3 regions of the Clostridium mucosae genome follow, and region 3 is predicted to be linked to each of the others. Evidence: riboswitches for the same ligand, from Rfam matches in the RefSeq annotation. Region 3 holds a riboswitch; each other region holds the start of a gene.
What was found. Region 3 has a riboswitch for S-adenosylmethionine ahead of metH (methionine synthase). Riboswitches for the same ligand answer to the same signal wherever they lie in the genome.
Positions count from the first base shown of each region.

Region 1: linked by a shared signal. The riboswitch ahead of metK (methionine adenosyltransferase) and the one ahead of metH (methionine synthase) in region 3 are both predicted to bind S-adenosylmethionine.
Region 2: linked by a shared signal. The riboswitch ahead of NSA50_RS05340 (O-acetylhomoserine aminocarboxypropyltransferase/cysteine synthase family protein) and the one ahead of metH (methionine synthase) in region 3 are both predicted to bind S-adenosylmethionine.

Region 1 covers NZ_JANKAF010000010.1:65,668-74,074, reverse strand. Annotated here, with positions in the region: gene recD2 (SF1B family DNA helicase RecD2) at 1-230, opposite strand, end outside; gene nagA (N-acetylglucosamine-6-phosphate deacetylase) at 515-1,645, shown strand; gene metK (methionine adenosyltransferase) at 1,686-2,861, opposite strand; SAM riboswitch class I at 2,981-3,089, opposite strand; tRNA gene NSA50_RS12065 (tRNA-Tyr) at 3,238-3,322, opposite strand; tRNA gene NSA50_RS12060 (tRNA-Thr) at 3,330-3,404, opposite strand; tRNA gene NSA50_RS12055 (tRNA-Val) at 3,422-3,497, opposite strand; tRNA gene NSA50_RS12050 (tRNA-Tyr) at 3,515-3,599, opposite strand; tRNA gene NSA50_RS12045 (tRNA-Thr) at 3,606-3,680, opposite strand; tRNA gene NSA50_RS12040 (tRNA-Tyr) at 3,713-3,797, opposite strand; gene NSA50_RS12035 (hypothetical protein) at 4,094-4,657, opposite strand; gene yyaC (spore protease YyaC) at 4,768-5,304, shown strand; gene mreB (rod shape-determining protein MreB) at 5,360-6,394, opposite strand; gene spoIIID (sporulation transcriptional regulator SpoIIID) at 6,532-6,783, opposite strand; gene NSA50_RS12015 (M23 family metallopeptidase) at 6,879-7,616, opposite strand; gene spoIID (stage II sporulation protein D) at 7,902-8,407, opposite strand, start outside.
Region 2 covers NZ_JANKAF010000003.1:73,961-82,367, reverse strand. Annotated here, with positions in the region: gene thrS (threonine--tRNA ligase) at 1-23, shown strand, start outside; gene NSA50_RS05355 (sugar O-acetyltransferase) at 263-823, opposite strand; gene NSA50_RS05350 (hypothetical protein) at 949-1,131, opposite strand; gene NSA50_RS05345 (ZIP family metal transporter) at 1,411-2,190, opposite strand; gene NSA50_RS05340 (O-acetylhomoserine aminocarboxypropyltransferase/cysteine synthase family protein) at 2,807-4,090, opposite strand; SAM riboswitch class I at 4,208-4,326, opposite strand; gene NSA50_RS05335 (5-formyltetrahydrofolate cyclo-ligase) at 4,373-4,957, opposite strand; gene NSA50_RS05330 (homoserine dehydrogenase) at 5,130-6,137, opposite strand; gene NSA50_RS05325 (metallophosphoesterase family protein) at 6,301-7,254, opposite strand; gene NSA50_RS05320 (PTS transporter subunit EIIC) at 7,561-8,407, opposite strand, start outside.
Region 3 covers NZ_JANKAF010000020.1:8,821-17,227, forward strand. Annotated here, with positions in the region: gene NSA50_RS16535 (WG repeat-containing protein) at 1-1,477, shown strand, start outside; gene NSA50_RS16540 (hypothetical protein) at 1,683-2,012, shown strand; partial or broken gene aspD (aspartate 4-decarboxylase) at 2,072-3,701, opposite strand; SAM riboswitch class I at 4,006-4,102, shown strand; gene metH (methionine synthase) at 4,223-7,873, shown strand; gene NSA50_RS16555 (HAD family hydrolase) at 7,931-8,407, opposite strand, start outside.

The sequences.
Region 1 (8,407 bases), on a different contig from region 3:
TCTACGGAATTTGGTAATACTTCTTCATATTCCTCTATATTAAACTGACGTCCAAATTGTTTATGAAGTACCCATTGCCCTTTTAACTTAACATGTTGCCCTTCTTTTAAAAAAGGAACTATTCCAACTGCATTTATACAATCTTTATCTATCCTTACTTTTGATACAACATACCCTGTATCATCACTCTTGAATACAATAGATTCTACTATTCCGTTTAGACATTCCATGTTATCTCTCCAAATCTTCCAATAATATTTTAATCTCACTATTTTTATTATATAATTATATCATATATAAGTTGTAATAAAGATTATACATTTATATTAATTATACTATATTTAGTGTGCTATAATTAAATAAATAAGTGTACTAACTTATATAAATAATAAGCTTTATATTATTTCAATTTTATACTATTTTTGAATACGTTTTATAGCTATTTATACCATTCTAGCTTTTAATGCTATAGCTTTTAATTGAAATTTATATAAAAAAATGTGGAGGTGCTCATATGTTAATTAAAAATTGTAATATAGTATATCTTGATAAGATAGAAAAAGGATCCGTTTTAATCGAAAATGGAAAAATAAAGGAAATAAATCCTAGTAATATTAATGATTCTGAAGTAATAGACGCAGAAGGTCTATATCTATCTCCAGGATTTATAGATGTTCATATCCACGGTGCAGGTGGACATGACACAATGGATGGTACATTTGAAGCAATAAATGAAATTTCTAAAACTATAGTTAAGCATGGGACTACTGCTTTCACTCCAACTACAATGACAGTATCAGTAGATGATGTAAGAAAATCTATGGGTGTTATAAAAGAAGCTAAAGAAAATGGTACTGATGGCGCTATTGTTTTAGGAGCTCACCTTGAAGGTCCTTTCATTAGTCCAAAAGCTATTGGTGCACAAAATCCTAATTTTTTAATTCCTCCAACTCTTGAGAACTTTAATGCTCTTGTCGGAGATGCTGAAGATGCTGTCGTATCAATAACAATTGCCCCTGAAGTTCCTGGTGCTAAAGAATTAATAAAGGAATTGTCAAAAAAAGGAATAGTTTGCTCTATTGGACATACAAAAGCTACCTATGACGAAGCTATGGAAGGCATTAAATGTGGCTGCTGTCACTCAACTCATTTATTTAACGCAATGACACCATTTGCTCATAGGGAACCTGGAGTTGTAGGCGCTATATTTGATAGCGAGATAACTACAGAAACAATTTCTGATGGTATTCATATATCATATCCATCACTTAGAATAGCTTATAATCAAAAGACAACTGATAAAGTATTATTAGTTACTGATGCTATGATGGCTTGTGCAATGCCTAATGGAATGTATACATTAGGTGGTCAAGATGTTGTTGTTAAAGACGGTGCTGCAAGGCTTTTAAGTGGAAGCTTAGCGGGTTCAATCTTGACTTTAGATAAGGCAATTAAAAATGTATATAAAAATGTTGGTCTTCCATTAAATGAAGCTGTAAAAATGGCTACTTTCAATGCTGCTAGACATTGTAAAGTTGAAGATAGAAAAGGTCTTGTAAAAGAAGGCTACGATGCTGATTTAGTTTTATTTGACGAAGATATAAACATAAAAAATGTAATAGTTTCTGGTAAAATACTAGTATAAATAAAAAATGCTCCAATCCTAAATTGGAGCATTTTTTATTTTAAATATATTTTTTTATTTCTTCTACCTTATTTAAAGCTTCCCAAGGTAAGTTTAAATCATTTCTTCCAAAGTGACCATATGCAGCTGTTTGCTTGTAAATTGGTCTTCTTAATTCTAAACCTCTTATTATAGCGCCTGGTCTCAAATCAAATACTTTTTCAACTATTGAAACTATTTCTTCCTCTGATTTCTTTCCTGTTCCAAATGTATCTATTTCTATTGATACAGGCTTAGCTACTCCAATAGCATAAGCTAATTGAATTTCTAATTTATCTGCAATTCCTGCTGCAACTAAGTTCTTAGCAACCCATCTAGCTGCATAAGCTGCTGATCTATCAACCTTAGTTGGATCTTTTCCTGAAAAAGCACCCCCACCGTGTCTTCCATATCCACCATAGGTATCAACTATTATCTTTCTTCCAGTTAATCCACTATCTCCTTGTGGCCCACCAACAACAAATCTTCCAGTTGGATTAATGTAATACTTAGTACTATCATCTAATAGTTCAGCTGGTACTACAGCTTTAATTACATGTTCCATTAAATCTTTTCTTATTTGCTCTTGAGATACCTCTTCACTATGTTGTGTTGATATTACTATTGCATCTATTCTTACAACCTTATTATCATCATATTCAACAGTAACTTGAGTCTTTCCATCTGGTCTTAAGTATGGTAAAGTTCCGTTCTTTCTTACCTCTGATAATCTTCTTGATAATCTATGAGCCATAGCTATTGGTAATGGCATATATTCTTCTGTTTCATTCGTTGCAAAACCAAACATCATACCTTGATCTCCAGCTCCAACTGATTCAACATCATCCTTTTCTCCTGATCTTGATTCTAAAGCTTCATCTACTCCCATAGCTATATCGCCTGATTGCTCATCTATTGATGTTAAAACTGAACATGTTTCACAGTCAAAACCATATTTAGCTCTATCATATCCAATTTCTTTTACTGTTTCTCTAACTAACTTTGGAATATCAACATAGCACTTAGTTGATATTTCACCCATAACTAGTACCATTCCTGTCGTAACTGCTGTTTCACAAGCAACTCTTGCCATAGGATCCTTAGCTAAAATACTATCTAATACTGCATCTGAAATTTGATCACAAATTTTATCTGGATGCCCTTCTGTAACTGATTCTGATGTAAATAATCTTTTCATTTCCATTTCTCCTTTCATTTTATTTGATATTAATTCTAAACTATATTAATTCTAAACTAAATTAATTTATAAAATAAAAAAATCTCTTCGATAAGAAGAGATGTTAAAAATCTTAATCTTTCTTATCTTGCAAAATTACTTTGCAGGAATTGGCACCACACTCAACTTTAATGAAGTAGGTTGCCGGGTTTCATCGGGCCCATTTCCCTCCGCCTCTCTGGATAAGAACTAATATCAAATTTTACCTTTTAGAGTATATCACTTTTAATATTCATAGTCAACTAAAAAATATAAATTCATTGCATATTTAAACTTTTTAATTATAAAGTTCTAGCTTATTTACAAATAAAAAAAAGACAAGAATTCTTGTCTTTTTTGGTGGGGGAGGACGGATTCGAACCATCGAAACGAAACGTAACAGATTTACAGTCTGCCCCCTTTGGCCACTCGGGAACTCCCCCATATTATTGGAGCTGGCAATAGGAATCGAACCTACAACCTGCTGATTACAAGTCAGCTGCTCTACCGTTGAGCCATGCCAGCATATTTATTTTTTAAAATGGTGGAAACAACAGGGATCGAACCTGTGACCCTCTGCTTGTAAGGCAGATGCTCTCCCAGCTGAGCTATGCTTCCATATTAATATTATAAAATGGTGGGGGAGGACGGATTCGAACCATCGAAACGAAACGTAACAGATTTACAGTCTGCCCCCTTTGGCCACTCGGGAACTCCCCCATTTTATGGAGCTGGCAATAGGAATCGAACCTACAACCTGCTGATTACAAGTCAGCTGCTCTACCGTTGAGCCATGCCAGCATATTATTATTTCATTCTAAACAAATTTTATATGGTGGGGGAGGACGGATTCGAACCATCGAAACGAAACGTAACAGATTTACAGTCTGCCCCCTTTGGCCACTCGGGAACTCCCCCATTAAAATTTATTTAATTTCAGTTAAGTAAACATTATCGCCTCAACTGACAATGACTAGTATATATTTATTGCATACTAATTTCAAGTGCGTTATTCACTCATTTAACAAGATTATATTCATCATTTTCTATATTTCTTTAATTTTCTCCTATTTAATACTAATATCATTTTTTATTGTCTTATATTGTCCTAAAATTTAATTCATTCAAAGTAATATAATTACCTATTTAATATTACTGATTATTCAATTTTTACTCTAAAACTGAAATATATATTCTGACTAATATTTAAAATATTAAACTTCGTCTTCAATAATATTTAAATCAATATATCTACTTATAATCTCCATAAATTCTTCATAATCCAATAGCGACATTCTCTTTTTTACTAATAAAATCCCTTCTTTTACATTATCATTATCATATTTATTAGAAAAATGATCATTTAATTTAACTATATCTATAATAGATAAACTTTTTAACATTCTATCTACTTCTAACTTTTCACTTTTTTCAAGTTCTGCAAATAAATTATTTTCAATATCACTTTCCTTTATTGTTAACCCTTCTATTTTGCTATCACTTTCTATTATATTTTCATTAGAATTAATATTATTATTAGATTCCTCTTTAATATTAAATCTTTTTAAATTATTATCTACTTTTTTTTGCTTCTCCTCTTTTGATATATCTTGCTCATTTAGAGTTTCATCACTATGTAGTTTTTTTTCGGTAGTTACTTCCTTAGAATTATTACTTATAACATCTTCACTTTTTAATGGATTCCATACTAATAGATAATAGATAGGGATACTTGCTCCAAGAATTATAGTAATTATATAAGAAAATATTTTTTTCATATTTATTCATCTCCTTTTATTTAATTAATTTCCTTTTTATGTTTTTTTATACATTTTATTATATTTATTAGTTTCAAAACATATATTGTATAAGCGGAGGTGAATTTTTAGTGAAGCATAAAGTATTATATAATTCTTATAATTCTCATATTGAAATAGCAAAATTTATCAAAGACTATATTACGAATAATACTGTAATTGTATGTATAGGTACTGATAAGTGCATTGGTGACTGCTTAGGTCCAATGGTTGGTACATTTTTAAAAGAAAAAAATTTCCCTCTTCCAGTGTACGGAACTATAGAGTCTCCAATACATGCTCTTAATATAAATAATAGATTAAATGAAATTAATAAATTGCATCCCAAAGCTTTAATCATAGGAATAGATGCCTGCCTAGGTGAAGCTAGTTCTATTGGCGAAATACATACTAGAGATTATCCAATACATCCTGGAAAAGGGGTCGGTAAAAATTTACCTGACGTTGGTATAGCTTCTATAATCGGTATTATTGATTCTAGTGAAAATGCTGAATTTTTTACATCTAGAAGTATTCGTCTGCATTTAGTCATGGAAATGTCAAAAATAATATCATCTGCCATTATTCATGCATATAACCTTGCTCACAACCAAAAGGGGAGTTTTTAAACTCCCCTTTAACAATTTTATCTATTTAATATATGTATTTAATTGTATCTATAATTTACTCAACTAATGATATTTCATTGTCTGAAGAATTTGTATCTATTTTGTCTAAATATCCCAAGACCTTGCCTGTTCCCTCGGCTACTGCTTCTACTGAATTGTTTGCAACTTCAACAGTAACCCCAGTTTCATGTTCTATTAGCTTATCTAATCCATCTAATAAAGAGCCTCCACCTGTCATTAGTATCCCTCTCTCTATTATATCAGCAGCAAGTTCAGGTGGTGTTTTTTCCAATACAGATTTAACTCTTTCAACAATTAAAGATACTGATTCTTTTAATGCATATATTATTTCATCTGTTGAAATAGAAAGCTCATCTGGTAACCCAGTAATTAAATTTCTTCCCTTCATATTTGCATTTAAGTTTCTTGATCCCTTAAATGCTGATCCTATAGTCACCTTCAATTCTTCTGCTGTTTTCTCACCTATCATTATCTTGTACTTATTTCTTACATATTTTATTATTGCATCATCAAAAGTATCACCTGCTACCTTAATAGATGATCTTACAACAACTCCACCAAGTGATATTACAGCTATATCAGTAGTACCTCCACCAATATCTACCACCATAGATCCACTTGGCCTAGTTATATCTAATCCTGCCCCTATTGCAGCAGCTAAGGGTTCTTCTATTAAATGAACTTTTTTAGCGCCAGAGTTTCTTGCAGCATCAATTACTGCCCTCTTTTCAACTTCCGTTGCTTGGGATGGAACACATACCATTACTTTAGGAGCTGTAATCTTACTCTTTCCATACGCCTTTTTAATGAATTCTTTTAACATCTTTTCTGTTATATCATAATCTGATATAACCCCATCTCTTAGCGGTCTTACCGCAACAATGTTACCTGGAGTTCTTCCAATCATTTTCCTTGCTTCTTCACCAACTGCAAGCACTTTATTATTATTCTTATTTATTGCAACAACTGACGGTTCTTTTAATATTATTCCTTTACCTTTTGCATAAACTAAAACAGTCGCTGTACCTAAGTCTATTCCTAAATCGCTCCTACTTCTCCAAAACCACATTCCTTGTTCACTCCTACTCTATTCGCACTATATAATATTTGAAATCTCTCTTATTTTACAATATTCGCTCTATTTCTTATTATATATGGAATATGGTAATCCTTCAATATATTTGTATTTAATTTTGTAATCAATTACTACTCTGCAGTCTTATATTTCATCTTGGTAGCTTTTCCACCTCTTATGTGTCTTTCAGCTTTATTTAATTCTAGTATTGAATGAGTTTGTTCTGCTATAGCTGGATTTATCTTAGGTAATCTTTCTGTCATATCTTTATGAATAGTACTTTTACTTACTCCAAATACTTTTGCAGTTTTTCTGATTGTATCTTTTGAATCTATAATATATTTTGCTACTTCTAAAACTCTTTCTTCTATATAATCTTTCAAAATATTACCTCCCTTTGAATAACTTATTAATACGCGACTATAAAATTTTAATATTATTCATCAGTCATTTTAGATTAATGACTGATGAATGTTTATTATTCTTGACTAAATGTAAAATATGCTGTTGGATCTAAGTCTTTTCCATCTACATCTTGAACTTGAATATTTAAATGTTCACCAAATTCACCATTTGTAAATATTTTAGAACTATCTCCTACAGTTCCTATAACAGTTTCTTCTGTTACTTTATCCCCAACGTTTACCCTTATGTCCTTGGATAAATTACAATACTTTGTATATAATCCATTTGCATGGGCAATAACTACATAATTTCCTTCTTCGATTTTGCTTGAAACTTCTTTTACTTCGCCAACAGCTGCGGCTTTAACTTCTGTTCCAACGCTAGCTTTTACGTCTATTCCTCTAATATTTCTACTACTTCCATCACTCATGGCTTGTGGTTTTGGATAAGAATATCCTCTTGCAATTGATCCGTCTAAAGGATTTGCAAAACTCACTTCTACATTAGTTCCTGTAGAAACATTAACATCCTCTTCTGCAGATGCTACTTCATTTTGTTCTTCTTCTGCTAATTCATTATTTTGAGTATTTTCAACTCTATCAGCATTTTGTTTTTGTACTTCTGAAGTTGCTTTATCATCAACATTTAAAGTAAATTCATTTTGTGATTTATTACTTTGTTCTAATGCTTTATTTTTCTTTGTTGTAACAACAGCAACAGTTGCAATTACACATAAACAAAGGAATAGTACTAAATAAAAGCCCTCCTTTCTGAAAAAGTCTTTTACCTTATCTTTCTTATTTTGGTCCATATCAACACCTCCTTTTTGTATTCTTGCCAGTTATACTAAATTAATACAATCAATATTGGATTTATTTGCATCAAATTTCTACATTTACCAACAATTCTAATAATGCTCCTCAAAATCAATAATTAATAAGATTAATTAATTAAAATTTTATTATCTTAAAATAAAAAAGGAGTAAGATATAGCGCTACTTCATATAGCCTTATATCTTACTCCCGTATAATATATTTATGTTTTAAGGAATCAGGTTATCTACACGCCTCTTACTTTTAAATAAATAAATAATAATTAATTAAATTTCAACTCTTTTAATTCAATCCCAGTGTAGTAATGCTTTAATATCTCCTCATATCCCTTTCCATCTCTCGCCATAACATTTGCTCCCCATTGACTCATACCAACACCATGACCGTATCCTTTGCAATTAAATATTATCTGATTACCACTTATACTAAATTGAAAATTAGTTGAACTTAATCCAAATGCTAGCCTAAAATCTGACCCTTTAACTTTTACTCCTCCAAATCTTATTTCCTTTACCCCACCAGCTTCACTTCTACTTAAGATTTCTATGTCATTTTGTAAACTTCCCTCACTTATTTTTGCATCTTTATATTTCGAATTAATATCACTTACAAATTTAGATATATCAAATGGGAACTCACTTGTAAATTTAGGTGCTATTTCTTCTCCTTTACTTTCTGTAGATACTAAATAAGGAACATTACTTGAAAATACATCTACAGCATTTTCTGTCATTCCTGAACTTGTAGAGAAAAATTGTGGATATTGTA
Region 2 (8,407 bases), on a different contig from region 3:
AAATAGCTAATAAAGATAAATAATCAATGTATAATTTATAATATAGAATGTAGAATGGTGAAAAAAAATCCTCTGGTCGGATTTTTAGAAATTAAATGTTTTTAGAAGAGAATCCTGAAAAATTTTAAATTTTTCAGGATTCTCTTTATTTATAATGATTTTTTAGTTATGAACTTCTTTTATTCACTTAATATTCTTTCATTGCATATTTTTATTATATTTCCTATAAACTATCTCTCATATTTATATTTTTTATGAATCACTACTCCTTGTCTAATTCCCTTATAACTCTACATGGGTTACCAACCGCTAGTACATTATCTGGAATACTCTTAGTTACAACACTACCAGATCCAATAACTGAATTTTCTCCAATTCTTACACCTGGATTAATAGTACTTCCCCCTCCTATCCATACTCCATCACATATTTCTACTGGGTCCGCATATTCTAAATTTTCCATTCTCTCCTTAGGTGAAAGTGCATGATTAGCTGTAAATATATTTACATTAGGCCCAATCATAACATTTTTTCCTATAGTTACTCTGCCACAATCTAATATTGTACAATTGTAATTTGCAAATGAATTTTCTCCCCAATAGATATTGTAGCCATAAGCACATCTAAAAGGTTGCTCTATGAAGAACTCTTTCGGTGCATAACCAAATAATCCTCTAAGTAAGTCCATTCTCTTTTCAACCTCCTTTGGATGTAGTGAATTGTATTCAAACATAATTTCATTAGCATGTTGTCTATCATTAAACAATTCATCTCCTAAAGAAACATACCAATCTCCCCTTAGCATCTTTTCCTTTTCAGTCATAATATCCTCTCCCAACCATAAATATCATATTTATTTATATAAAATACATCTTATAATCATATTACTATTTTTAAACTGATAAATCACTTTATATAAAAATAAAAAAAGCCTTTACTAAAAGGCTTTTACTTATTTTCTTCAATAAGCTTTTTCATCTTATTTTGAAGTAACCATATTTTCTTTTGCTTTCTATTATAAGCAACCATCTTATCCTTATTATTAGCACTAGATTCTAATTGCTTCGTAGTTTTTTCTTCATACATCTTTAAAGCTTCATTAAGAATTTGAAGTTCCTCTTTATTAAACATAAATACACTCCTTACATCAATGTAAATTAGTTTACTAAGTCTTAATTATCATGTTCTATTATATTTTATAAAGAGTTTCTTTGCAATTATCCCTATTAATCTTTAAATAATGAACAACAGCAAATATTAAATTATTTATTTACAAGCCAAAATATACTCTACTTAATTTAAATCTTATGGATAATATCACAATCCATAATACAGATAAAAAGCTAACTAAACTTGTAAACTTTAATACAAAACTTTCATTTTTATTCTATAATTTATCCTTTTCTTAAATTAGGATAATGCTACATCTAAAATCATCATAATTACAAATCCTATAGAAAAAGCTATTGCACTAATATCCGAAAAATTATCTTCTGCTGCTTCTGGTATTAATTCCTCTACCACAACAAAAATCATAGCTCCTGCAGCAAATGAAAGAAGATATGGCATCATTGGAGTAATAACACTTGAAAATATTATTGTAAGTACTGCTGCTATTGGTTCTACTATTCCAGATAAAACCCCATAAATAAAAGATTTATTTTTACTTAATCCTTCACTTTTAAGCGGCATTGATATTATTGCCCCTTCTGGAAAGTTTTGAATTGCTATTCCTATAGAAAGAGCAAGTGCTGATGCAAGAGTTATCCCTCCCCCTTGATTCATAACTGTTGCAAAAACAATTCCTATTGCCATCCCCTCTGGAATATTATGAATTACTACTGACAGTACAAGTTTTGTAGTTTTACTTAATTTATATTTCTTTGTTCCTTCTTCATTTCTACTATCTACGTGCATATGTGGAATTATTTTATCCAAAGAATATAAAAATAAAATTCCTGCAAGTACTCCTACTGCTGCCGGAATAAACGATAATTTCCCCATGCCTTGAGACATATCTATAGAAGGTATAATTAATGACCATACAGCTGCTGCCATCATAACTCCTGATGCAAAACCAAGAAGTATTTTATTAACCATTTTATTCATTTCTTTTTTCATTGTATAAACACACGCCGCACCTAGAGACGTTCCTAAAAATGGTATTAATATACCAATTAAAATATTCATTTCCACTCCTCCTGTATAAATATTATTTTATCTATTAATTAACTAACTCATAATATCTTTCCTTAATGCTTTCTATCAAACTCTTTCTCCCATATCATTAAGCAATTATTTAATCTTCCAACCCATAATCTGTGGCTTGACTTTTTTATGTCTAATTTCAATTTGCTTTACTTCATCTATATAAGCTTGTTTATTTTACTTTCTAATATAATTATCATTATTTATAATTTATAGCTTGGTCATTATTTACCGCTTGGTCATTATTTTTGTTATTAGTTTCATTTTCTATCTTATCTTAAGAAACTAAATTCCATTTATTATTAAAATGCCCTTCTTTTTTCACCTATCACATTTCTACAAGCAACTATAAATAATATTTATATACCTAAAATACAAGTCATACTTTTAATGAACTCGCTATATAATTGATTACCTACTAATATTTATTATACCCAAGTATATTTTAACATATTTCCACTTAATATATTTTATTTAATTTGCATATTATTCTAAAAACTAAAACTAATAATTAAAAGCTACTATTTTCTAAAATCAATTTAAAATAGTAGCTTTTAACAAAAATATTATTACTTATTAAATCTTTAATTATTTATTATTAACCGTTAATTGAATCTAGTGCCTGTTCAAAATCTGCAATTATATCTCTTATATCCTCAACTCCAATTGAAACTCTCATTAAATCTGGTGTTACTCCACTTGCTATTTGTTCTTCCTTCGATAATTGACTATGTGTAGTGGTTGCTGGATGTAAAATACAGCTTCTAACATCTCCTAAAGTGACTACTAATGCTACTAAATTTAATGATTTTGTAAATTTCTTTGCTGCCTCTATATCTCCCTTTATTCCAAAAGTTAATAATCCACTTCCTCCACCATTTAAATACTTTTTTGCTCTATCGTATTGTGAGCTAGTTTCAAGATATGGATAGTTAACCCAATTTATTTTAGGATGTTTTTCTAACCATTTTGCTAACTCTAAAGCATTTTGTGAGTGTCTTTCCATTCTTAAATGAAGAGTTTCTAACCCTAAATTAGTTAAATAAGCATTAAATGGACTTTGACATGCCCCAATATCTCGTCCTAATGTAACTCTTAGCTTTGTTATATATGCTGCATTGCCAAATGATTCTACATATTTTAATCCATGATAACTTGGATCTGGTAATGTAAATTCTTCAAAATTTCCATTTGCCCAATCAAAGTTTCCTCCATCAACTACTATTCCTCCAATGCTTTGTGCATGTCCATCTGCATATTTTGTAGTTGAATGTACTACAATATTTGCTCCATGGTCAAATGGATTGCATAAGTATGGGGTTCCTACAGTATTATCCACTATAAATGGAATCTTTAATTCCTTTGCGACCTCTGAAAACTTCTCAAAATCTAATATATTTAGTCCTGGATTACCAATTGTCTCCCCATATATTGCTTTAGTATTTTCATTTGCACATGAAATAATTTCTTCTTTACTTGCTTCTGGGTCAACAAATGTTACCTCTATCCCCATTTTTTTAAGATTAACTGTAAATAAATTAACTGTTCCACCATATAAAGATGATGCTGATATTATATGATCCCCAACCTTACATATATTTAATATTGAATATAATACTGCAGCTTGCCCTGAGGATGCAGCTACTGCTCCAACTCCTCCTTGAAGTTTAGCAAACTTCTCTTCCAATGCACAAACTGTAGGATTAGATATTCTACTATATAAATGCCCCTCTGCTTCTAAGTTAAATAGATTTTCTAAGTTATCTGGATCATCATACTTATAAGTTGCACTTTGAAATATTGGTAATACCCTAGGTTCCCCAGCCTTTGGTATATATCCTCCTTGAATGCATATTGTTCCCTTTTTCCACTTTCCTACCATATTGAAATCCCCCTTTTAATATTATTGCTTATTGCTTTTTATAAAATAAAAAAAGTTACTTCAAAATAAGAAGCAACCTAAATATACTAAACTATTCACTAATACGATTAATGAAACACCTCATTTGCCAAGCATCAGCTTGCAGGATTTAGCACCACACTAATTTATAAATAATTTTATACTCAGTAGGTTGCTAGGCTTCACAGGGCCAGTCCCTCCACCATTCTTAATAAAGTCTTTTTTATTTAATTATAATATATTATACACTACATTTTCCAAATTTCAACCATTATTTGTATTTTTTATAATTCTAGTATTCGTGATTATATAGTCTACTTTAATATCATGTGCTTCACATTCTATTTTATCAACTACTTGTAAATCATATGCTAATGCTATCTTATTTTCTTTAGATTTTATCTCATTTAAATATCTATCGTAATATCCTCCACCATATCCTATTCTGTTACACTCATTATCAAAAACAACCCCAGGTACTACTATTAAATCTATATTTTCTTTTTCAATATAATCAGAATCATCTATTGGTTCTAAAATTCCCATTGAGTTTTTCTTTAACTCATCAAAAGAATTTAATTTTATTGCCTTCATAGATTTCTCATCTTTATATACTTTAGGAATAAAAACGTTCTTTCTATCTTCAAAAGCCTTTTCTATTATATTTATTGTATTTATTTCATTGCTAAAACTTATGTAAATAAATATATTACTAGCTTTTTTATATAGTTCTGTATTTATTAACTCATTAAATATCTTAGTATCCATTATCTCTTTTTTACTGTTATCTAGTGAATCTCTTATTTCTAAAATTTTATTTCTTAAAACTCTCTTTTCTTCTTTATTCATAATTCTCTCCTAAATATATTTTTAGCTACTTTGTTATATTTTGCGAATTAAACTTAATTACATTTATTAACTTTACGATTTTTATACTAAGTTCAGCTAGCTTCACTAAATATTCAATGCCTGCACAGCTATTTATCTTATGGAACATATCTAGTTTATCGTATCCCTTATATTAGCAATTTATATTTATTATGTCTCTTAATATAGATGCAGCTGCATTTGTTGTTCCTGATGCACCACCAATTACACTAATGTCCCCTAAAGTATCAGTCTTATAAAGCACACCTTTATTTTTACCATCTACAAAATATAAAGGATGACTTTTATCTATTATCTCAGGTTTTACGTATGCTTTTATTTTATTATTTTCTTTATATACTCGCCCTATTAACTTAATTTTATTATCTTTATTCTTTTCATTTATTATTAAGTGTTTACCTAACAAACTTATTCCTTCTATTTCAATATCATCAATGGTTAAGCAAGAATTCATAATAACATTGGCTAATATTAAAATTTTTGATGCAGTATCATATCCCTCTACATCTAACTTATAATTTGCTTCTGCTATTCCTAAACATATTGCTTTGTTCAATGCTCCACTATAATCAACTTCATTTTCATACATTTCAGTTAAAATATAATTACTTGTCCCGTTTAAAATCCCTTCAATAGATAATACTTCTGCTCCAGCTATATCAAATGTTCCAACATTTATAGATGGAAGTGCTCCACCAGTTGTACAGCCTATACCAAGCTTTACATTATTTTTATCGGCTAACCTTTTTAAGTTATTATATTGTAAAAGTATTGGCCCCTTATTCCCTGTTACTACATTAATAGAGTTTTTTAAGGCTAAACTTATATGAGTTAAACCAGGTTCACCTGTTTCTATATTAGTACTAGTCAATTCTACAAGTATATCTATATCTTTATTTTTTATTATTGTATTAATATTTATATCTTCCTTAAATTCAAAGTCTTCAATATTTAAATTGTAATTATTGTTTATAATTTCTTTTAAATTTATTCCTAAATTATTATAAATTCCACCATTACTTTTTATTATATATTTAACCTTTATATCAGTTCCTAGATTGTATAAATATTTCTTTTTATCATTTAATAGTTTTATTAAAGCCTTACTAACTCCACCAAAACCTATTATAGCTATTTCCATATTCTCTTCCCCCTTTATACTATTATAATATATTATTCGTTTTAGATAAAAAAATAGATATATACAAGTTTGCCTACTCCAAAGATTTACCTAGACATAATTAAACTTATACATATCTAACAAAAGATTTATTTTTAAACTAATTTATTAATATGTAAATATATTAATTTGATATTTCTGTGCTAAATATCCATTGTTTTTCCTTTATATCTCTTCCTTTAACAGTAACATTATTACCATTTACCTCAACATAAACGCCTTTAATATAATCAGTTTCTCTTTTGTAGCCTTTTTCTTCATTTGAATCTGGTATAATGGTGTAATGGACTGCACCTGTATTTACTATAGTAAAAGGTTTATTTAAAACTAAACTATTTTCATTTAAATTGCTATGAGTATGAGAGGCAAACATTATCACTTCCGGATATTGAGATAATATCTGTTTAATTTCTTCACTTTTATTAGTTCCAATCCATGAATTTTCTCCATAATCTAAGTGTTGGTGAAGAAATACAAATATCGGTTTTCCTTTTTTATAATTCTCAGCTAACTTTTCCTTAAACCATTCTAATTGTTCATCAGATATAGAGGCCGTTACTGAATTTATAGTTTCAGAATTGCCATCTTCAGACCCTAATGATATAAAATGATATACATTCACCCATTTATCATGATATACTTTTTCTTCTCCTGAGAATTTCAAATATTTATTTATAAAGCTTTGAACCTGCTCATTAGAATTTGTTTCAATATTATAATCAAAAAATTCATGGTTCCCTATATTTTTTATAATTATTTCTGGTAACAAATCCTTATTTTTATTTAAAGTGTTTTGCATTGAATTATATTGTTCATCTAAGCCCTGATCAACAGCATCACCATTTAATACCAATGCATCCATCTTAGGATTTATAGTGTATAAGTCATTAATAGCTTCTTGAAGGTGATTAATATTTTCATGAACATCTCCTAAAACAGCAAAAGAGAGGTCCGCATTAGATGACGATGTTACTGTTGCAGCATCAAACTTAAATTTAGACTCATTAATATATATGGCATATATTGCTCCTAAAAGAATTACTGTGATTGTAATAATAATTAATTTAAATCTTTTCATTTTAATCACCTCTTACTTTAAAGTTAAGTCTAAAATACTAATTAAATCTATTTTTTTCTAAAAACTTTATAATATTCATATGTACAATTTAAAATTTCAAACTCTAAATAAACATAACATTTGCATATTTAATTTAACATTTATTTCCTAAAATGTCTAATACCTAAATTAAATATATTTTTTAAAAGATTACGTATTTATTTAAATTTACTATGTTAATTTTTTTCTATAAATAAAAAAATCGTTAATTCTATTTATAAGAATTAACGATTTTATATTTTAATTAAAAACTATATACACTAAATATTAATCTATATCTAAGATGTTTTTAATTTCATTCTTGTATGCATCTGCTTTAGCCCCAAATATAGCTTGAATTCCGTTACCAACTTCAACTACACCAGCTGCACCTAAAGCTTTTAATTCATCTTTATTTACGTTAGCTTTATCTTTAACTTCAACTCTTAATCTAGTTATACAAGCATCAACGCTAACTATATTTTCTTCTCCACCTAAAGCTGCTAAAACTGCTGGAGCTTTTTCAACTATTTCATTGTTCTTTCCAGCTTTCTTGTTGCCAGACTTTTCATTTATATCAGCTTGAGGAATACCTGCTTTTTCTTGATAATCAGCTTTTGAATAAAGCTTAACTTCTTCTTCGCTTTCATCTCTACCTGGAGTCTTTAAGTTAAACTTCTTAATTAAGAATAAGAATAAGAAGTAGTAAACTACTGCATAAACTATACCAACTAAGATTAATCTTAACCAATGAGTAGGAACTCCTGCTCCTGCTGGTAATAATCCGAATAATGTAAAGTCTATTAATCCACCTGAGAATGTCATACCAATAAATACATTAAGTATATCCATTAACATGAATGATAAACCAGCTAATACACAGTGAACTCCATATAATACTGGTGCAACGAATAAGAATGTAAATTCGATTGGTTCAGTAATACCAGTAAGTAATGCTGTAACTGCAGCTGATGCTAATAATGAACCAACAGCTTTTTTCTTGCTTGGAGCTGCTGTCTTATACATAGCTAAAGCTGCTGCTGGAAGACCAAACATCATGAATGGGAATTTACCAGCCATAAATCTTGTAGTACCTGCAACTACTGTTGACATATCTGCTGTTGAAGCTCCAACT
Region 3 (8,407 bases):
TTTAGATGAAAAAGGAAATAAATTAAGAGATATAGTTTACGATTATATAGGAAACTACAATGATGGACATGCGGTTGTTGCAAAAAGAAATGGGAAAAGTTATAAATATGGATATATTGATTTAGATGCAAAAGAAATTACAGAAGTTAAATATATGAATGTAAGTGATTTCAATGATGGTTTTGGCTTAATAAAAATAAAAGAAAGAGAATATGCATTAATAGATAAACAAGGGAATATTAGCAATACTTATAATTTTGAATATGTTGGATCATATGGGGAAGACTTAATGGTATTTTCAATATTATTAGGTGGACCATATGGATATATAAACAGGGATGGAGAAATAGTTATTAGTCCAATTTATTGTGATGCCCAAGAATTTAATGATGGAGTAGCTGTGGTCAGTAGAGGTAATAATATAAGCTGTACACATGGAGTCATTGATAAATTAGGAAAGCAAATTTATGGAGATATATATAGTGATGTAAAATATTTAGGTGAAGGTAAGGTAGCATTAGGTTTACCGATAGGAGATAATAGGATATTTCCAAGAAGTATTTATGCTATAGGAGATACCAAAGGAACTCTTTTAACAAAATTTAATTATCTTGAGATTGATAGCTACATTAAAGGATTATCATATGGATCTGATGATAAAAAAACATTTTTTTTAGATGAGTATGGGAAAATAATAAAAAATCTACCTATAGTTGATGGAAGTGGTCAACTTAGAGTTAAAGGTGAAATTATATATGCTAATATAGATTATTTTCCGTATTATTTAGATAAAAATAATAAAGTAATTTATCAACCGAATAAAGAGATTCCTTTAGATCAAAGATATTTGATAATAATTGATAAATATAAACCAAACATAAATTATCTCATATATATTCCACAAGTGAAAGGGATGCATGATGATAATATAGAAAAAGAAGTTAATTCAAGATTAAGGGAAATGTCATTTTTCATACCATCAAAAAGAGAATTGATAGGTAAGGAGCTAAATATTATAAATGATCAGGTATTATCATACAATTACTACGGAAATTTTCAAATATTATTTTACAGAGATAATTCAATAATCATAGATTTATTAGGATATTATTATCCATTAGGAGAAGTTCATGGAACACCAATAAGAAAAACCTGTGCTATTGATTTGTTGACGGGAAAATTTTACAATTTAAAGGATTTATTTAAAAGTAATACGAGCTGGATAAATAGGTTAAATGATATAATTGAGAATTTTATAGAAAATGACCCTAATTATGAATATGTTTTTCCAGATTCATTTAAAGGAATATCGGAGAATCATGACTTTTACCTAGATAAAGATAATTTATATATTTATTATCTTCCAAATGAAATAGGCCCTTATTCTGCTGGGGTTATTACTTTTAAAATACCACTTATCCAAATACAAATTTATTTAGATAATCAAGGTGATTTTTATAAAGCATTCTATGGATAATTAGAAGAAGCATATTAGAATTTAAGTATTCTTATATGCTTTATTTTTAATGTTAAATATAATCTTAAATAATATACTCGTAAATGAGTATAAATAGAATAAAAAAATGAAAGCAAATCAAAAAAACAAAGAAATAAAACAAATAGAAAGAATAATATATACTATATATAAATAAACAAAAGATATTTAGAAAGTGGAGACTAAGATGAACTATAATAATTCAGATTATAATTATGAAGATTATTTTAAAATAATGAGTATGAATAATGAAAATTGTTCATATACCGATTATGAACAATTAGATAATAATGAATATAGGAATAATCTAGAAGAAGGATTAAATAATATGAATCTTGATTTAAAAAGTTCATATACAATGAATCAAAATAATGAGAGAAACATAAATATGTTTCAAGGACATCAAAAAAATCAATACAGTCAAGAATTAATGAAATCACAAGAAAATGTGAAAGAAATTTTAATAAAAACTGCTGTTTTAATAATATCTTCTAATATCCTTATTTTAGTTTTGTAGTACTACTATATTTTATAGTAGTACTACAATTTAATATCTTTTATCTCTATTACACAGTTTCATATTTCACTTTCTTTCCATCTACTTACAAATTCATCAAGAATTATACGAAGTGTTTTTCCTATAGTGGTATAATCCTCATCTTTCAAATTTGCCAAAGAAATTCTTATAGACCATTCTGGTCCTTGAAATCCAGAACCACTTAATAATACAATAGATGATTCTTCAGCTAATCTATATAACACTTCAACAGGCTTATAATTGCTCTCAAGATAATTTGCAAACTTTGAACCATAATTATAATTTGCCCATTCTAATAAATCAAATTCTGTATAATAAGCTGCGTCATATATATCTTTTCTTAAATTTAGTCCGAGACTATCAACATAGTAGTTTTTGACGTCTATGACATATTTCTATAGTTTGATTTTTATATATGTTTTTATCATCTAATAATGCAAATGCACAGAAAAATGCCATTTGCACTTGTTGAGGTGTAGAAAGTCCAGCTGTATGGTTTAAGGCAACCTGTCTGCTATCTGCAACTATTCTATCTATGAATGGTATAGTTTCTGGATTTAAATTCATATCACCGTATCTTCTATTTAAAATTTTCTTTTTATCTTCTGACAATTCTTTAAGAAGTTTATCATATATATTTTTTTCATGAATAGCTATAGTTCCTAATCTCCAACCTGTAACTCCGAAATATTTAGAAAATGAATAAACCCCTATAGTGTTATAAGGTAAATCAGCCATTAATGATCTAAATTCAGGAACAAATGTACCATAAACATCATCAGATATTATCATTATATCTTTATTATACTCATTTACAATAGAAACTAGGTTTTTTCTACATTCACTGCTTAATGAAACAGATGGTGGATTACTTGGATTTACTATAAATAAAGCCTTTATAGAATTATCTTTAAGTTTTTCTAGTTCATGTAAAGGATATTGCCAAGTATGTGTTCCATCTGTGGTAGTTTCAGTAGCCTTTATAGGAACTATTTCTAAATCATATCTAGGCAAAACTGGTATTTCTAGATATGGAGTAAATATAGGTACCATTATTGCTATTTTATCTTTGGGATTAAGAAGCATATTTGATCCTAAAGTATCAAATATGTAACACATTGCTGCAGTAGCTCCTTCTACCGCAAAAATATTAAATTTACCACTTGGAGGCTTGTTGTAACACATTTCTTGTACTAAATAATCATGAACTATTTGTTCAATATGAAATAGCATTCTATCTGGAACAGGATAGTTATCTCCGATAATTGCATCTGCTAATTCATATAAGTAATCATCGGCATTAAATTTTTTTTCATTTATTCCATATTCAATTATTTTTCTTAGTAATTCTATTCCTGGCAAAGTATTATTTTCATCTACAAATTTTATGAATCTATGGTAAATACCATTTTTTTTAGGCATTCCAGCTAGATTAACATTATAAAAATCTTTTTTAGTTTCATTAACAGCAAAAAGACCAAATGTAAAAAAGGCTTCTCTAGGAGTAGATGCTGTCCAATTTGGATTTCCCCGACCAGCATCTAAAAGAATACGTGCTGTTTTTTCATTTTCTCCATTAGCTAGTTCTATTAGCCTATTTTTAAATTCAAATGGACTTATTTTACCATAAATCTTTTCAATTTCTTCACGTTGTAAATTTTTGTCCATAGTTTTCTCCTTAATTAAAAAATTTATCTTATTTTTTGTTATGAATCTAAATATTATTCTTATAAATAATTAATACTAAAAATACATTAATATTTATATAATTAATCAAGTAAAATTCAATATAAGAACACGAATCATTTAACATTTTATATAAATTACAAAATACTATTTATATAAATAAATTATAATTTAATTAAATGTTAAATCTTTATTTCAATATCATATAATCTAAACTTAGATTTTTTTATTTAATGAAATATATTTACAATAAATGAAAGAGATTATATAATTATATAAAAATAATATCTTATTAAGAGCGGTGGAGGGACTGGCCCTTTGAAACCCAGCAACCTACTTTCTAGTGTGGTGCTAAATCCTACAGATTTTCTGAAAAATAAGAGTAATAGAATTTATATATAATTTTTATATAATCCTTTCTTATTTAGAAGGGATTTTTTATTTCTAAAAATATTGATGTTAGTTTTAAATATTATTAATCGATATTATAAGGGGGCTATATAATGAAGAGAAATTTTGAAATAGTTAAAGACTTAGAAAAGAGAATTTTAGTAATAGATGGGGCAATGGGAACTAATATTCAATCATTTATGTTGAAGGAATCTGATTATAGGGGGAATTTATTAAAAGACTTCAACCTAGATCAAAAAGGAAATAATGATTTGTTAAGTATAACAAAGCCAGAAGTAATTGATGAAATACATAGAGGATTTTTAGAAGCAGGTGCAGATATAATTGAAACTAATACATTAAATTCAAATAGAATATCTCAAGCTGATTTTGGGCTTGGAGATTTAGTTTACGATTTAAATTATAAAAGTGCAGAGATTGCTAAAAAGGCTTGTGATGATTTTTCAAAAAATGATGGCAAAAAAAGGTACGTAGCAGGATCTATAGGGCCAACAAATAGAATGGCATCATTATCTCCAGACGTTGAAGATCCTGGGTATAGGAATATATCTTTTGACCAGTTAAAAGAGGCATATGAAGAACAAATTGGTGCATTAATTGATGGTGGCATTGATTTAGTTTTAATAGAAACGATCTTTGATTCTTTAAATGCTAGAGCTGCTATTATGGCGGCTAATGATGTTTTCAGATTAAAAAATAAAGTTATTCCAATAATGATATCTGGAACTATATCCGATAAATCAGGAAGGATTTTATCAGGACAAAATCTTTCTGCTTTTGCTGCTTCTATGAAAAATGAAAATATCATTTCAATAGGACTAAATTGCTCTTTTGGAGCGAAAGATTTAAATCCTTTTATAAAAGAATTATCAGAAACTCAGGAGTTATTTATATCAGTTTATCCAAATGCAGGGTTGCCTAATGAATTAGGACTTTATGATGAGTCACCTAAAATAACGTCAAAGTGTATTGAAGAAATGCTAAAAGAAGGATATCTAAATATAGTAGGTGGATGCTGTGGAACTACTTATGAACATATAAAAGCAATTGCAAATATAGCTAAAAACTATAAACCAAGACTTGTAAAAGGAATTGAAATAGAAAGTGTATATAGTGGATTAGAAATAACCAAGGTGAATAAAGAAAGTAATTTTATTAATATTGGAGAAAGAACAAATGTTTCAGGATCTTTAAGGTTTGCACGACTTATTAGGGAAAAGAAATATGAAGAAGCTCTTGAAATTGCTAAAGAACAAGTTGAAAATGGTGCTCAAATAATAGATGTAAATTTTGATGATGGACTTTTAGATAGTGAAAAAGAAATGGAGTATTTTTTAAAACTCTTAGCTTCAGAACCAGATATTTCAGCTAAACCTATAATGATTGATTCATCAAGATGGGAAGTTATAGAAAAAGGTCTTAAAGTAATTCAAGGAAAACATATAGTAAATTCTATTTCTTTAAAAAATGGAGAAGAAGACTTTTTAAAGAAAGCAAAGATTATTAAAGATTTTGGAGCAGCAGTTGTCGTAATGGCTTTTGATGAAAAAGGCCAAGCAGATAGCTATGAAAAAAAGATAAGTATATGTAAAAGAGCTTATGATCTTTTAGTGAATAAAGTTAAATTTCCACCAGAGGATATAATATTCGATCCAAATATTTTAGCAATAGCTACAGGAATTGAAGAACATAATAATTATGCTTTAGATTTTATAAATGCAACTAAGTGGATAAAAGAAAATTTACCATATTCTAAGGTTTCAGGTGGAGTTAGTAATTTATCATTTTCTTTTAGAGGTAATAATAAAATAAGAGAAGCTATGCATTCAGTTTTCTTATATCATGCCATAAAAAATGGCATGGATATGGGGATTGTAAATCCAAGTATGATTCAAATATACGATAATATCCCTAAAGATTTACTTAAGTTAGTAGAAGACGTTGTTTTAAATAAATCTAAAAATGCAAATGAAATACTTTTAGAATCTGCATCTTTATATAAAAACGATTCGAAAGAAGATGAAGAAAGTAGAGATGACTGGAGAAATTTAGCTTGTAAGGGAAAATTAGATTATTCTATAGTAAAAGGAATCACTAATTATATAGAAGAAGATTTAAAAGAAGCATTAAAATTATATGACAATCCTTTGCAGATAATAGAAGAGCCATTAATGGGTGGAATGAAAAAGGTAGGTTCATTATTTGAAAGTGGAAAAATGTTTTTACCACAAGTAGTGAAATCTGCAAGAGTCATGAAAAAAGCTGTTTCTTTTTTAACACCATATATAAATAGTAAAAACGATGGTAAGTTTACTATGAATGGAAAGATATTAATAGCTACTGTAAAAGGTGACGTTCATGATATAGGAAAGAATATAGTTGGGGTTGTTTTATCTTGTAATAATTTTGAAGTTATAGATTTAGGGGTTATGGTTCCGTGTGAAGAAATAATTGATAAAGCAATTAAGGAAAATGTTGATATAATTGGTTTAAGTGGATTGATAACTCCATCTTTAAATGAAATGATAAATGTAGCAAAGGAAATGGAAAAAAGAAGCCTAAATATTCCACTTATTATTGGAGGTGCAACTACTTCTAAAATTCATACAGCGTTAAAAATAGATCCGAATTATAGTGGACCAGTAATTTATGGATATGATGCATCTAAAACTGTTGAGATTTGTAAGAAGTTAATATCAAGTGATAAGGATAAATTTATAAAGGAAACTAAGGAAGAGTATAGAGTGCAAAGAGAAAATTATAAAAATCTGAAACTTGAATTTCTTTCTCTAGAAGAAGCAAGGAAAAATAAACTTAAAATAGATTGGAAAAATACTCATATTAAAAAACCTAATTTTTTAGGCGTAAAAGAAATTTATAATTATACTATAAAAGATGTTAGGCCTTTTATAGATTGGAGTTTCTTTTTTGCAGCCTGGGGAATGAAAATGAAATTCCCTAAAATTTTGGAAGATGATAATTATGGAAAAGAAGCAAAGAAAATTTATTTAGATGCAAATAAGTTATTAAATGATTTAGAAAATAGCGAAATAGTAAAGCTTAAAGGTGTATTTGGATTGTTTAAAGCAAGCTCTTACCAAGATGATATAATGCTTTTTGATAAAGATAACAATTTAATAGAAACTTTTAATATGTTTAGACAACAAAAGAAAAATGAAAATAATATTAATCTTTCTTTAAGTGATTATATAGCTCCAAAAGAATTAGAAATTGATGATTATATTGGTGCATTCTTAGTTACAAGTGGAACTGAGGCAAGACAATATGCAAAGAAGTTGAAAGAAAATGGAGATGATTATAGTTCTATGCTTTTAAGTTTTGTTTGTGATAGATTAGCAGAAGCTTTTGCAGAAAAATTACACTTGGATGTTAGAAAATATTATTGGGGTTATTCAAGTGAAGAAAGGTTAAATCACGAAGAATTACTTTCTGGAAAGTATAGAGGAATAAGACCAGCTGTAGGTTATCCATCAATGAAGGATCACAAAGAAATAAGAAAGATATTTAAGTTATTGAATGGAGAAGAATCAACTGGTGCAAAAGTTACGGAAAGTAATATGATTGATCCTCCATCATCAGTTTGTGGATTATATTTTGCAAATATTGTAGCTAAGTATTTCGATGTTTATAAAATAGATAACAATCAATTAGAAGATTATGCAAAAAGAAATAATTCAGACTTAGAAGAATTGAAAAATAGACTTCCAAATATATTAATATAATTATTTACAAAAAAGAGAGCTTATAAAGTTTAACTATTCTTTATAAGTTCTCTTTTTTTATTTTAATATTAAGGGTTTAACTTTATTGAAATCTCCATCTAAAATTGAATAGTTACTATTAACGTCATCAACTAAATCAGGAGATAAGTTAGAATGAATATATAAGGTGTTTAATTTTACTTCTTTTGCACCTTGTATATCACAAATATAGTCATTTCCAATCATTATACTTTCAATTGGATTTAAATTATATTTTTCAATTAATGAATTATAAAAAAGTTTATCTGGTTTACAAACACAATAATCTGAAGAAAATAATATTTCATCAAAATATTTATCAATATCGAGCAATTTCATTTCATAAAGAGTAAAAACTCTTTGAGCATTAGATAATAGATATATATTTTTATTTTTAGATTTTAGATCTTCTAAAAATTCAATAACACCATTATAAAGAGATAATTTATTTATTGATAGGACCCTAAATATTTGTGCTGTATCTCTAATTGTATCATCACTTGGAAAAATAGCTTT